2 regions of the Kitasatospora sp. NPDC057936 genome follow, and region 1 is predicted to be linked to the other one. Evidence: riboswitches for the same ligand, from Rfam matches in the RefSeq annotation. Region 1 holds a riboswitch; the other holds the start of a gene.

The links. A riboswitch is a leader RNA that binds a small molecule or an ion and turns the genes downstream of it on or off. The one in region 1 is predicted to bind cobalamin.
Region 2: it holds a riboswitch for cobalamin, as region 1 does, so the genes downstream of both, ACFVU9_RS25000 (cobalamin biosynthesis protein) here and metE (5-methyltetrahydropteroyltriglutamate--homocysteine S-methyltransferase) in region 1, are expected to answer to the same signal.

The regions. Positions count from the first base shown of each region.
Region 1 is NZ_JBHVPD010000058.1:30,852-35,782, forward strand. Features, by position in the region: gene ACFVU9_RS27165 (putative Ig domain-containing protein) at 1-685, shown strand, start outside; cobalamin riboswitch at 861-1,098, shown strand; gene metE (5-methyltetrahydropteroyltriglutamate--homocysteine S-methyltransferase) at 1,250-3,565, shown strand; gene ACFVU9_RS27175 (3-hydroxybutyryl-CoA dehydrogenase) at 3,655-4,512, opposite strand; gene aceB (malate synthase A) at 4,637-4,931, opposite strand, start outside.
Region 2 is NZ_JBHVPD010000050.1:46,614-51,544, forward strand. Features, by position in the region: gene ACFVU9_RS24990 (alpha/beta hydrolase family protein) at 13-1,101, opposite strand; gene ACFVU9_RS24995 (helix-turn-helix domain-containing protein) at 1,295-1,990, opposite strand; cobalamin riboswitch at 2,242-2,386, shown strand; gene ACFVU9_RS25000 (cobalamin biosynthesis protein) at 2,488-3,450, shown strand; gene ACFVU9_RS25005 (cobyric acid synthase) at 3,447-4,931, shown strand, end outside.

The DNA of each region.
Region 1 (4,931 bases):
CAGCGCCGCCTCCCTGCAGATCCGCGCGACGGACTCCGCCTCCGGCCAGAGCCTGACGTACAGCGCGAGCGGCCTGCCGACCGGGCTGTCCATCGACGCCTCCAGCGGCCTGATCAGCGGCACGGCGTCGACGGCGGGCACGTACAACGTGACGGTGACGGCGAAGGACGCCACCAACGCCTCCGGTTCGACGAGCTTCACCTGGGCCGTGTCAGCCCAGGGCGGCGGCTGCACCGGTGCGGGCCAACTGCTCGGCAACCCGGGCTTCGAGACGGGTAGCGCCTCGCCCTGGACCGCGACCGCCGGCGTGATCGACAACTCCGCGAGCGAGGCCGCCCGCTCCGGCTCCTGGAAGGCGTGGCTCGACGGCTACGGCAGCAGCCACACCGACACCCTGAGCCAGACCGTCACGATCCCGGCCGGCTGCAAGGCGTCGCTCGGCTTCTGGCTGCACATCGACACCGCCGAGACCGGCACCACGGCCTACGACAAGCTCACCGTCCAGGCCAACTCCACCACCCTGGCCACCTTCTCCAACGTCAACGCGGCCAACGGCTACACCCTGCACACCTACGACCTCTCCTCCTTCGCCGGGCAGAGCGTCACCATCAAGTTCACCGGCACCGAGGACGCCTCGCTCCAGACCAGCTTCGTGATCGACGACACGGCCCTCAACGCCTCCTGACCGACCGAGCACCACAGGTACGACAGGTACGACAGGTACGACAGGTGGGGCCGCAGCCGACTGCGGCCCCACCGGCACGTCCGCGGTGGCGCCGAATCCCGACGTCGTCTCCTGACGTCGTCTCAGCATCCGGACGAATGGCCGAATCCCCGACGAAGCGACCGCGGATAGGCCGTAGGCTGGCCGTGCAGCTGGTTCGCCCCGTCCGCCAGGCGGGGCGTCGCAAGAGGGAACCCGGTGACGCCTTTCAACTGGCCAGTCCGGGACTGCCCCGCAGCGGTGAGTGGGAACGACCGCCGTCATACGCACTGGGCCCGGGCCGGGTCTGGGAAGCGACGGCCAGTAGGTGACCGCCCTTCAAGGGCCGGCCGTGCCCACGAGTCCGAAGACCTGCCCGCTGCCCGCGTGCGACCGTTCGCGCGCGGCCATCCGGTGACCTCGAGGGCGGGTCGGCGACCACACCAGGCGGAGCTGCCCGTGCAGCGGTTCGCCCGGTGCGTCATCCCTTCGCGTCCTCGTCCCGTCGCCGGGTACTTGAGAGACAGACTCGCGAAGGAGAGTCCCTTGACCATGAAGTCCGCAGCCGCGGCGACCCTCGCCACCGCGTACGGCTACCCCCGCCAGGGCCGGGGCCGGGAGCTCAAGAAGGCGATCGAGGGGTACTGGAAGGGCGCCGTCACCGCCGAGACGCTGCTCGCCACCGCCGCCGACCTGCGCCGGGGGAACTGGCAGCAGCTCGCCGACTCCGGCATCGAGGAGATCCCGACCGGGGACTTCTCGCTCTACGACCACGTGCTGGACACCACCGTCGCGGTCGGCGCCATCCCGTCCCGCCACCGGGACGCCGTCGATGCCGACCCGCTGGACGGGTACTTCGCCATGGCGCGCGGCACCCAGGACGTCGCGCCGCTGGAGATGACCAAGTGGTTCGACACCAACTACCACTACCTGGTACCCGAGTTGGGGCCGGGCACGGCCTTCGCCGCCGATCCGGCCAAGGCGGTCGGCGAACTGCGGGAGGCCCTCGCGCTCGGTCACGCCGCCCGCCCGGTGCTGGTCGGGCCGGTCACCTACCTGCTGCTGGCCAAGCCCGCCCCCGGCGTCGACGACGACTTCCGGCCGATCACCCTGCTCGACCGGCTGCTGCCCGTGTACGCGGAGCTGCTCGCCGCTCTGCAGGCCGCCGGCGCCGAGTGGGTGCAGCTGGACGAGCCCGCGCTCGTCCAGGACCGCACCCCCGCCGAGCTCAACGCCGCCGCCCGCGCCTACCGCGAGCTGGGCACGCTGACCGACCGTCCGAAGCTGCTGGTCGCGAGCTACTTCGACCGCCTGGGCGAGGCGCTCCCGGTCCTCGCCAAGGCCCCGGTCGAGGGTCTGGCGCTGGACTTCACAGGACCTGCCGCCGCCAACCTGGACGACCTCGCCGCCGCCGGCGGGCTGCCGGGCAAGCGGCTGGTGGCCGGCGTGGTCGACGGGCGCAACATCTGGATCAACGACCTGGAGCAGTCGCTCGCCACCCTGGCCACCCTGCTCGGGCTCGCCGACCGGGTCGACGTCGCGCCGTCCTGCTCCCTCCTGCACGTGCCGATCGACGCCTCCGCCGAACGCGACGTCGACCCGCAGATCCTGCGCTGGCTCGCCTTCGCCAAGCAGAAGGCCGCGGAGGCGGCGCTGCTGGCCCGCGGCCTGCGCGAGGGCACCGGGGCGATCACCGCCGACCTCGCCGCCAACCGCGCCGACCTCGCCTCCCGGGCCGGCTCGCCGATCACCCGGGACCCGGCCGTCCGCGCCCGCTCCGCCGCCGTCACCCTCGACGACACCCGCCGCGCCCAGGCCTACCCGCAGCGCGCCGAGGCCCAGCGCGCCCGCCTCGGCCTCCCCCTGCTGCCGACCACCACCATCGGCTCCTTCCCGCAGACCACCGAACTGCGCCTCGCGCGCGCCGACCTGAACGCGGGACGGATCGACGCCGCCGCCTACCGGGAGCGCATGGAGGCGGAGGTCCGCGAGGTCATCGCCTACCAGGAGAAGGCGGGCCTCGACGTCCTCGTCCACGGCGAGCCCGAGCGCAACGACATGGTCCAGTACTTCGCCGAGCAGCTCACTGGCTACCTCGCCACCCGGCACGGCTGGGTGCAGTCCTACGGCACGCGCTACGTCCGCCCGCCGGTCCTGGCCGGGGACATCTCCCGCCCGTACCCGATGACCGTCGACTGGTTCCGCTACGCGCAAGGCCTGACGGACCGCCCGGTCAAGGGCATGCTGACGGGCCCGGTCACCATGCTCGCCTGGTCCTTCGTGCGCGACGACCAGCCGCTCGCCGAGACCGCCCGCCAGGTCGCCCTCGCCCTGCGCGACGAGGTCACCGACCTGGAGGCCGCCGGCGCGGCCGTCGTCCAGGTCGACGAGCCGGCCCTGCGCGAGACCCTCCCGCTGCGGGCCGCCGGCCGCCTGGCCTACCTGGACTGGGCGACGGAGGCCTTCCGCGTCGCCACCTCCGGCGTCCGCGCCGACACCCAGATCCACACGCACATGTGCTACGCCGAGTTCGGTGCGATCATGACGGCGATCGACGAGCTCGACGCGGACGTCATCTCCCTGGAGGCGACGCGCTCGCACATGGAGGTGGCCGGGGAACTGGCCGGGGCGGGCTACCCGCGCGAGGTCGGTCCGGGGGTGTGGGACATCCACTCCCCGCGCGTGCCGAGCACCGAGGAGGCCGTGGCGCTGCTGCGCGCGGGCCTCGCGGCGATCCCGGCCGAGCGCCTGTGGGTCAACCCCGACTGCGGCCTGAAGACCCGCGGCTGGGCGGAGACCCGCGCCTCCCTCGACAGCCTCGTCGCCGCCGCCCGCCACCTGCGCGAGGAACTGGCGGGCTGATCCGACCCCCTTCCCCGGGGACAGCACAAGGCCCCGCCGGTGTCCGGCCCTCCGCGACAGAGGCCTGGACACCGGCGGGGCCGGCTCGGTCACACCCCGCGGTGCGGGTGGAACCCCTGCCCGGTCTTGCGGCCGAGCAGGCCCGCCTCGACCATGCGGGAGAGCAGGGGCGGGGGTGCGAAGAGCGGCTCCTTGTACTCGTCGTACATCGACCGAGCGATCGCCTCGACGGTGTCGAGGCCGATGAGGTCGGCGAGTCGGAGCGGACCCATCGGGTGGGCGCAGCCGTGGACCATGCCGGCGTCGATGTCCTCGGGGGTGGCGTGGCCGGCTTCGGCCATCCGGATCGCGGACAGCAGGTAGGGCACGAGCAGGGCGTTGACGACGAAGCCGGCGCGGTCGCGGGAGTGGACGACGTGTTTGCCGAGGACGTCGCGCGCGAAGGCCTCGGCGCGGGCCAGGACGGGTGGGGAGGTGTGCAGGGAGGAGACGAGCTCGACGAGGGGCATCACCGGGGCCGGGTTGAAGAAGTGCAGCCCGAGGACGTGCGAGGCGCGGCCGGTGGTGTTGCCGAGGCGGGTGACCGGGATGGACGAGGTGTTGGGGGCGAGGACCGCGTCGTCGTCGGCGAGGACCTTGTCGAGCGCGGTGAGCACGTCCGTTTTGACGCGTTCGTCCTCGATGACGGCCTCGACGACGAGCTGGCGGTCGGCGAGCGCTTCGAGGTTGTCGGCGAACAGCAGGTGGGCCCAGGTGTCCTCGCGGTCGGTCGGGCTGATCCGGCCGCGGTCGACGGCGCGGTGCAGGGAGCGGTCGATGCGGCCGCGGGCGGCCCGGAGTGCGGCCGGGTCCCTCTCGCAGACGATGGTGTCCAGGCCGGCGCGGGCGAAGACCTCGGCGATGCCGGAGCCCATCTGGCCGGCGCCGACGACGGCGACGCGGCGGATCGCGTCACGGTTGGTCTTGTCACGGCCGGTCTTGTGACGGCCGGCTTCGCCACGGCTGGCTTCGTCATGACTGGTCTCGTGACGGCGGATCTCGTTCAAGGCTGCCTCCGTACGGGTGGGCGGGTCAGGCCGCGGCGCGGACGCGGACGAGGTGGCGGGCGTACGCCTCGGTGGTGAGGAAGGCGGGGAGTTCGTCGCCGAGGGCGGTCTCTTCGAGGATCCGCACCGCGTGGTCGAGCAGTTCGGGTTCGACGCCCTCGCCGAGGAGCGCGGCCCGCTCGCGGTCGATCAGGCGGCGCACCAGGTCCGGGGTGGCGAGGGAGCCGCCGGTGAGCCGGGTGCAGTGGTGCTGCCACTGCCAGATCTGGCAGCGGGCGATCTCGGCGGTGGCGACGTCCTCCATCAGGCCGAACACGGCG
Region 2 (4,931 bases), on a different contig from region 1:
AGCCGGTCCGGATCAGAGGAGGGGGGTGAGCCAGCGCCGGAGGAGTTCCGAGTAGTGCGCGGGGTCGGAGTTCCAGAGGGCGGTGTGGTCCGCGCCCGGGAAGGCCCGGAGGCTGACGACGTCGGGACGGGCCGTGGCGAGGTGCCGGGCGGCGCGGAACGGCGCGATCGGGTCGTCCGGGCTGTGCAGGACGAGGGTCGGCACGCGCAGGTCGGCCCCCTCGGCGAGGCGCGCGAAGTCGGCCAGGTCGACCCCGGTGCGGCCCTCCGCGGCCAGCGCGCCGAGCTCGGCGACCGGCCTGGAGTAGCCGGCCCGGACCGCGTCGCGGCGGGCGGTGGCGGGCAGGTCGAGCACCGGCGAGTCCAGGACGATCCCGGCGATCGCCCCCGCCCAGGCCGAACGGGCCGCGGCGTGCAGGCACATCGTGGCGCCCACCGACCAGCCGTAGAGGATCACCCGGCCGGCGCCGCTGTCGAGGGCGAGCCGCACGGCCGACTCCACGTCGCGCCACTCGGTCTCGCCGAAGTGGCCGAGCCCGTCCGGCGAGGCGGGGGCGCCCTGGTCGCCGCGGTAGGTGACGGCGAGGGCGGGCAGCGCCAGGCGCTGGAGGACGGGCAGCACGGGGAGCGTCTGGGCGCGGTCGGCGCCGGGGCCGTGCACGAGGACCACCCAGGTGCCGCGCTTGCCGTCCAGGCGCCAGGCGGGCATCGCGCCCAGCTCGCCGGCGACGGCGGTCTCGGTGAACGGGAGGCCGAGGGAGGTCGTCGGGTCGCCGAGGTGCACGCGCGGGGTGAAGCGGACCTCGGTGCCGGGCGTCAGGGTGCCCCGGTCGGCGCGGACCAGGCGGCGGGTGACGCCCTGTTCGTCGCTGTGCAGGATGTCGTCGACGACGGCGTGGCCGTCGCCGTCCCACTCCAGCGCCCAGCGGCCGGGGTGGAGGGCCGCGGGCGTCCGGTTGAAGGTGATCCGGCCGGCGGCGAGGCTCTGCACCAGGACGGGGCCGGACTCGAGCACGACGGTCTCCGGCCGCACGAGCCGCTCGGACGCCCGCCGGCCGACGACCAGCACGGCGACCCCGGTGCCGACGGCGGCTGCCGCCACGGCGGCTGCGGTTCCCCAACGCATATCGCTCCCCGCTCTGTGAGTCTGCTGGGGACAAGTTCACTGGCGGGTGGGAGCGGGGGCCAGTGGGATGGGCTGGACGGGGGACGGGGTGGGGGTGGCGGCTCCTGCGGAGAGCGGGGAGGCCGAGGCGGAGGCGGGGGCGGGGTGGGGACGGGGAGGCCGGGACGGGTCAGACCGGGATCTCCGTGTGGAGGCGGCCGAGGAGTTCCCAGAAGCGCGGGGCCAGGGGCCGGTCGCGCGGGGGCAGGGTGGGCGTCGCGGCGCCCCAGTGCGGGGAGGACACCTGGTGCTCCTGGTGCAGGGCCGTCAGGACGGTCGCGAGGTCGTCCTCGTGGACCGGCACGAGCCGCGCGACCGCCCGCAGGTGGGGCTGCCAGCGGCCGTCCACGCACCTGCGCAGCCGCTGGTCGAGCTCGGCGCCGCGGCCGGTCACCTCGACGAGTTCGGTGAGCCGCAGTCCGAGCACCTGGGCGAGCGCGTGCGTCCGCTCCTCGTCGCCGTCCCACGTCCCGGTGAGTTCGGCCTCCTGGTAGACGCGCAGGGCGACGCCGATGCGACGGGCGGCGGTGTCCTGGCTCAGTTCGCGGGCCACGCGGTGGTCGCGCAGGCGGGCCGGGCGGGTGCCCATGAGCTGCGCGGGCGGGCACCACAGGGCGCGGGCGAGGGCGATGAACTCCTCCTCGGTGGGGCGCAGCTCGCCGCTCTCCCAGGCGATGACGTGCGTGGGCAGCAGCCGGACGCCGTGTGCGGCCATGCCGCCGGCGACCTGTTCGGGGGTCAGGCCGAGCCCGGCGCGGTGGGCGCGGGCCGCGGCGGGCGAGAACGGCACCGGGGGCAGGGCGGGCGGAGGCTGTCTTCGTCGCATGTGAACGAACGCTAGGGCCGGTACGAACGGGCCCCCAGCCGCCGAACGCACGAAGCGCCGGGGAGGGCGCGCGCGGACCGCTGGAGGATCGCACAGGATGTCATGCCCCTGCGGCGGCAGTACTCGGAGGTAGTGACGGGGGCGTTCGGGGGCGCGCGCCGGGCCTCCCGCGTGTGACCAACCCCTCCGTGACCTCGGTTGACTCCCGGTTCGGCCGCGTGATGGGATCCCAGGGCCAAACGGAGGCATGCAGAGGAAGCCGGTGCGAGTCCGGCGCGGTCCCGCCACTGTCACCGGGGAGCACGGCCGGAACGACGCCACGGCGGACCGTCAGTCTTCGCTGACGTGCTGCTGGAAGGCTCCGGGGGTGCGTTCGACCCGGAAGCCAGGAGACTCTCGCCCCCGGTACGTCGATCCAGGGCGCGGACCCTGAGTGAGGACTCGCACGCGATGCAGGCTGCCCCGACCCGCCGAGCCCTCCCCTGTCCCCCTCCGTCGTGCGCCCGCTGACCCGCGCCGCCGCCTTCGCGGTCGGCGCCGTCGCGGGCTACCTGGCGGACGCCCGCTACGCCGATCCGCGCCGCGGCCACCCGGTGGCCGTCTTCGGCGGTGCGGCGACCCGCCTGGAGCGCCGGATGTGGCGCGACGACCGGGCCACCGGGGCCGCGTACACGGCGCTCTGCGTGGGCGCCGTCGCGGCGGGCGCGGTGGCGCTGGAGCGGACGGCCGGCCGCCGGCCGCTGGGGCGGGCCGCGCTGGCCGCCGCCGCGACCTGGACGGTGCTCGGCGGCACCTCGCTGACCCGGGAGGCGCGCACGATCGGCCGGGCGCTGGCCGCGGGCGACCTGCCCGCCGCCCGGGAGCGGCTGCCGCACCTGTGCGGGCGCGACCCGAGCGCGCTGGACGGGCAGCAGATCGCCCGCGCCGTCGTGGAGTCGGTGGCCGAGAACACCGCGGACGCCGTCGTGAACGCGCTGGCCTGGGGCGCCCTCGCCGGCACGCCCGGTCTGCTGGCCTTCCGCGCCGTCAACACGCTGGACGCGATGGTGGGTCACCGCTCGCCGCGCCACGCCCGGTTCGGCTGGGCCTCGGCCCGGCTGGACGACGTGGCGGGCTGGCCGGGCGCCCGGCTGACGGCGCTGCTGACGGTGGCCGCCGCGCCGCAGCCGCGGACGGCCTGGCGGGTGTGGCGGCGGGACGGTTCGGCGCATCCGAGCCCGAACGCGGGGCAGGCCGAGTCGGCGTTCGCGGGCGCCGTGGGCGTGCGGCTGGGCGGCACGCTGCAGTACGGCGAGCGCGTCGAGCACCGGCCGGTGCTGGGCGCGGAGCTGCGGCCGGTGACGGTGGACGACATCGAGCGGGCCTGCGCGCTGTCGCGGCGGGTGGGCGCGCTGGCGCTGGGTACGACGGTCGCGGGGCACGTCCTGCTGCGATCGCTGCTGAGGAGGGGAAGGGCATGACCAACGCGCTGCTGGTCGCGGGGACGACCTCGGACGCGGGCAAGAGCGTCGTCACGGCGGGCATCTGCCGGTGGCTGGCCCGCCGGGGCGTCCGGGTGGCGCCGTTCAAGGCGCAGAACATGTCGCTGAACTCGTTCGTGACGGCCGACGGCGCCGAGATCGGCCGGGCCCAGGCGATGCAGGCCCAGGCCGCCCGGGTGGAGCCGGAGGCGGCGATGAACCCGGTGCTGCTCAAGCCCGGCGCGGACGGCCGCAGCCAGGTGGTGCTGCTCGGCAGACCGGTCGCCGAGGTGGGCGCGCTGGACTACCGCGAGCGCAAGCCCGTCCTGCTGGAGCGCGCCCTGGAGTGCCTGGCGGACCTGCGCCGCCGGTACGACGTGGTGGTGTGCGAGGGCGCGGGCTCGCCCGCCGAGATCAACCTGCGCGACCGGGACATCGCCAACATGGGCCTGGCGACGGCCGCCCGGCTGCCCGTCGTGGTGGTCGGCGACATCGACCGGGGCGGCGTGTTCGCGGCGATGTACGGGACGCTGGCGCTGCTGTCCGAGGAGGACCAGCGGCACGTGGCCGGCTGGTTCGTCAACAAGTTCCGCGGGGACGCCCGGCTGCTGGCGCCCGGCCTGGAGATGCTGCACGGCCTGACCGGCCGTCCGGTGCTCGGCACGCTGCCGATGCTGCCGGGGCTGTGGCTGGACGCCGAGGACTCGCTGGACCTGTCGACGGTCGTGGACCGGGTCGACGGGCGCGGGCCGCTCGGGGCGGACGTGCTGCGGGTGGCCGTGGTGCGCTTCCCCCGGCTGTCGAACTTCACCGACCTGGACGCGCTGGCGCAGGAGCCCGGCGTGCTCGTCCGCTGGGCGACCCGGCCGGAGGAGCTCGCCGACGCCGACCTCGTCGTGCTGCCCGGCACCCGGGCCACCGTGGCCGACCTCGCCTGGCTGCGCGAGCGCGGGCTGGAGCCGGCGCTGCGGGCGCGGGCGGCGGCCGGGCTGCCGGTCCTCGGGGTGTGCGGCGGGTACCAGATGCTGGCGGGCTCGATCGTCGACGACGTCGAGTCCAAGGCCGGTGCCGTCGACGCGCTCGGCCTGCTGCCGACGCGCGTGCGGTTCGGCGTGGAGAAGGTGCTCGCCCGGCCGGTCGGCGAGGCCTACGGGCACCGCGTCGAGGGCTACGAGATCCACCACGGGGTGGTCGCCGTGGACGGCGGGGAGCCCTTCCTGGACGGATGCCGGGTGGGCTCGGTGTGGGGCACGACCTGGCACGGCGCGCTGGAGAACGACGGGTTCCGCCGGGAGTTCCTGCGCGAGGTGGCCGCGCTGGCGGGCCGCGCGTTCGTCCCGGCGCCGGACACCTCGTTCGCCGAGGCGCGCGAGGCCCGGCTGGACCGCCTGGGGGACCTGATCGAGGAGCACGCGGACACCGACGCGCTGTGGAAGCTGATCGAGGGCGGGGTGCCGGCGGCCGGAACGCTGCCGTTCCTG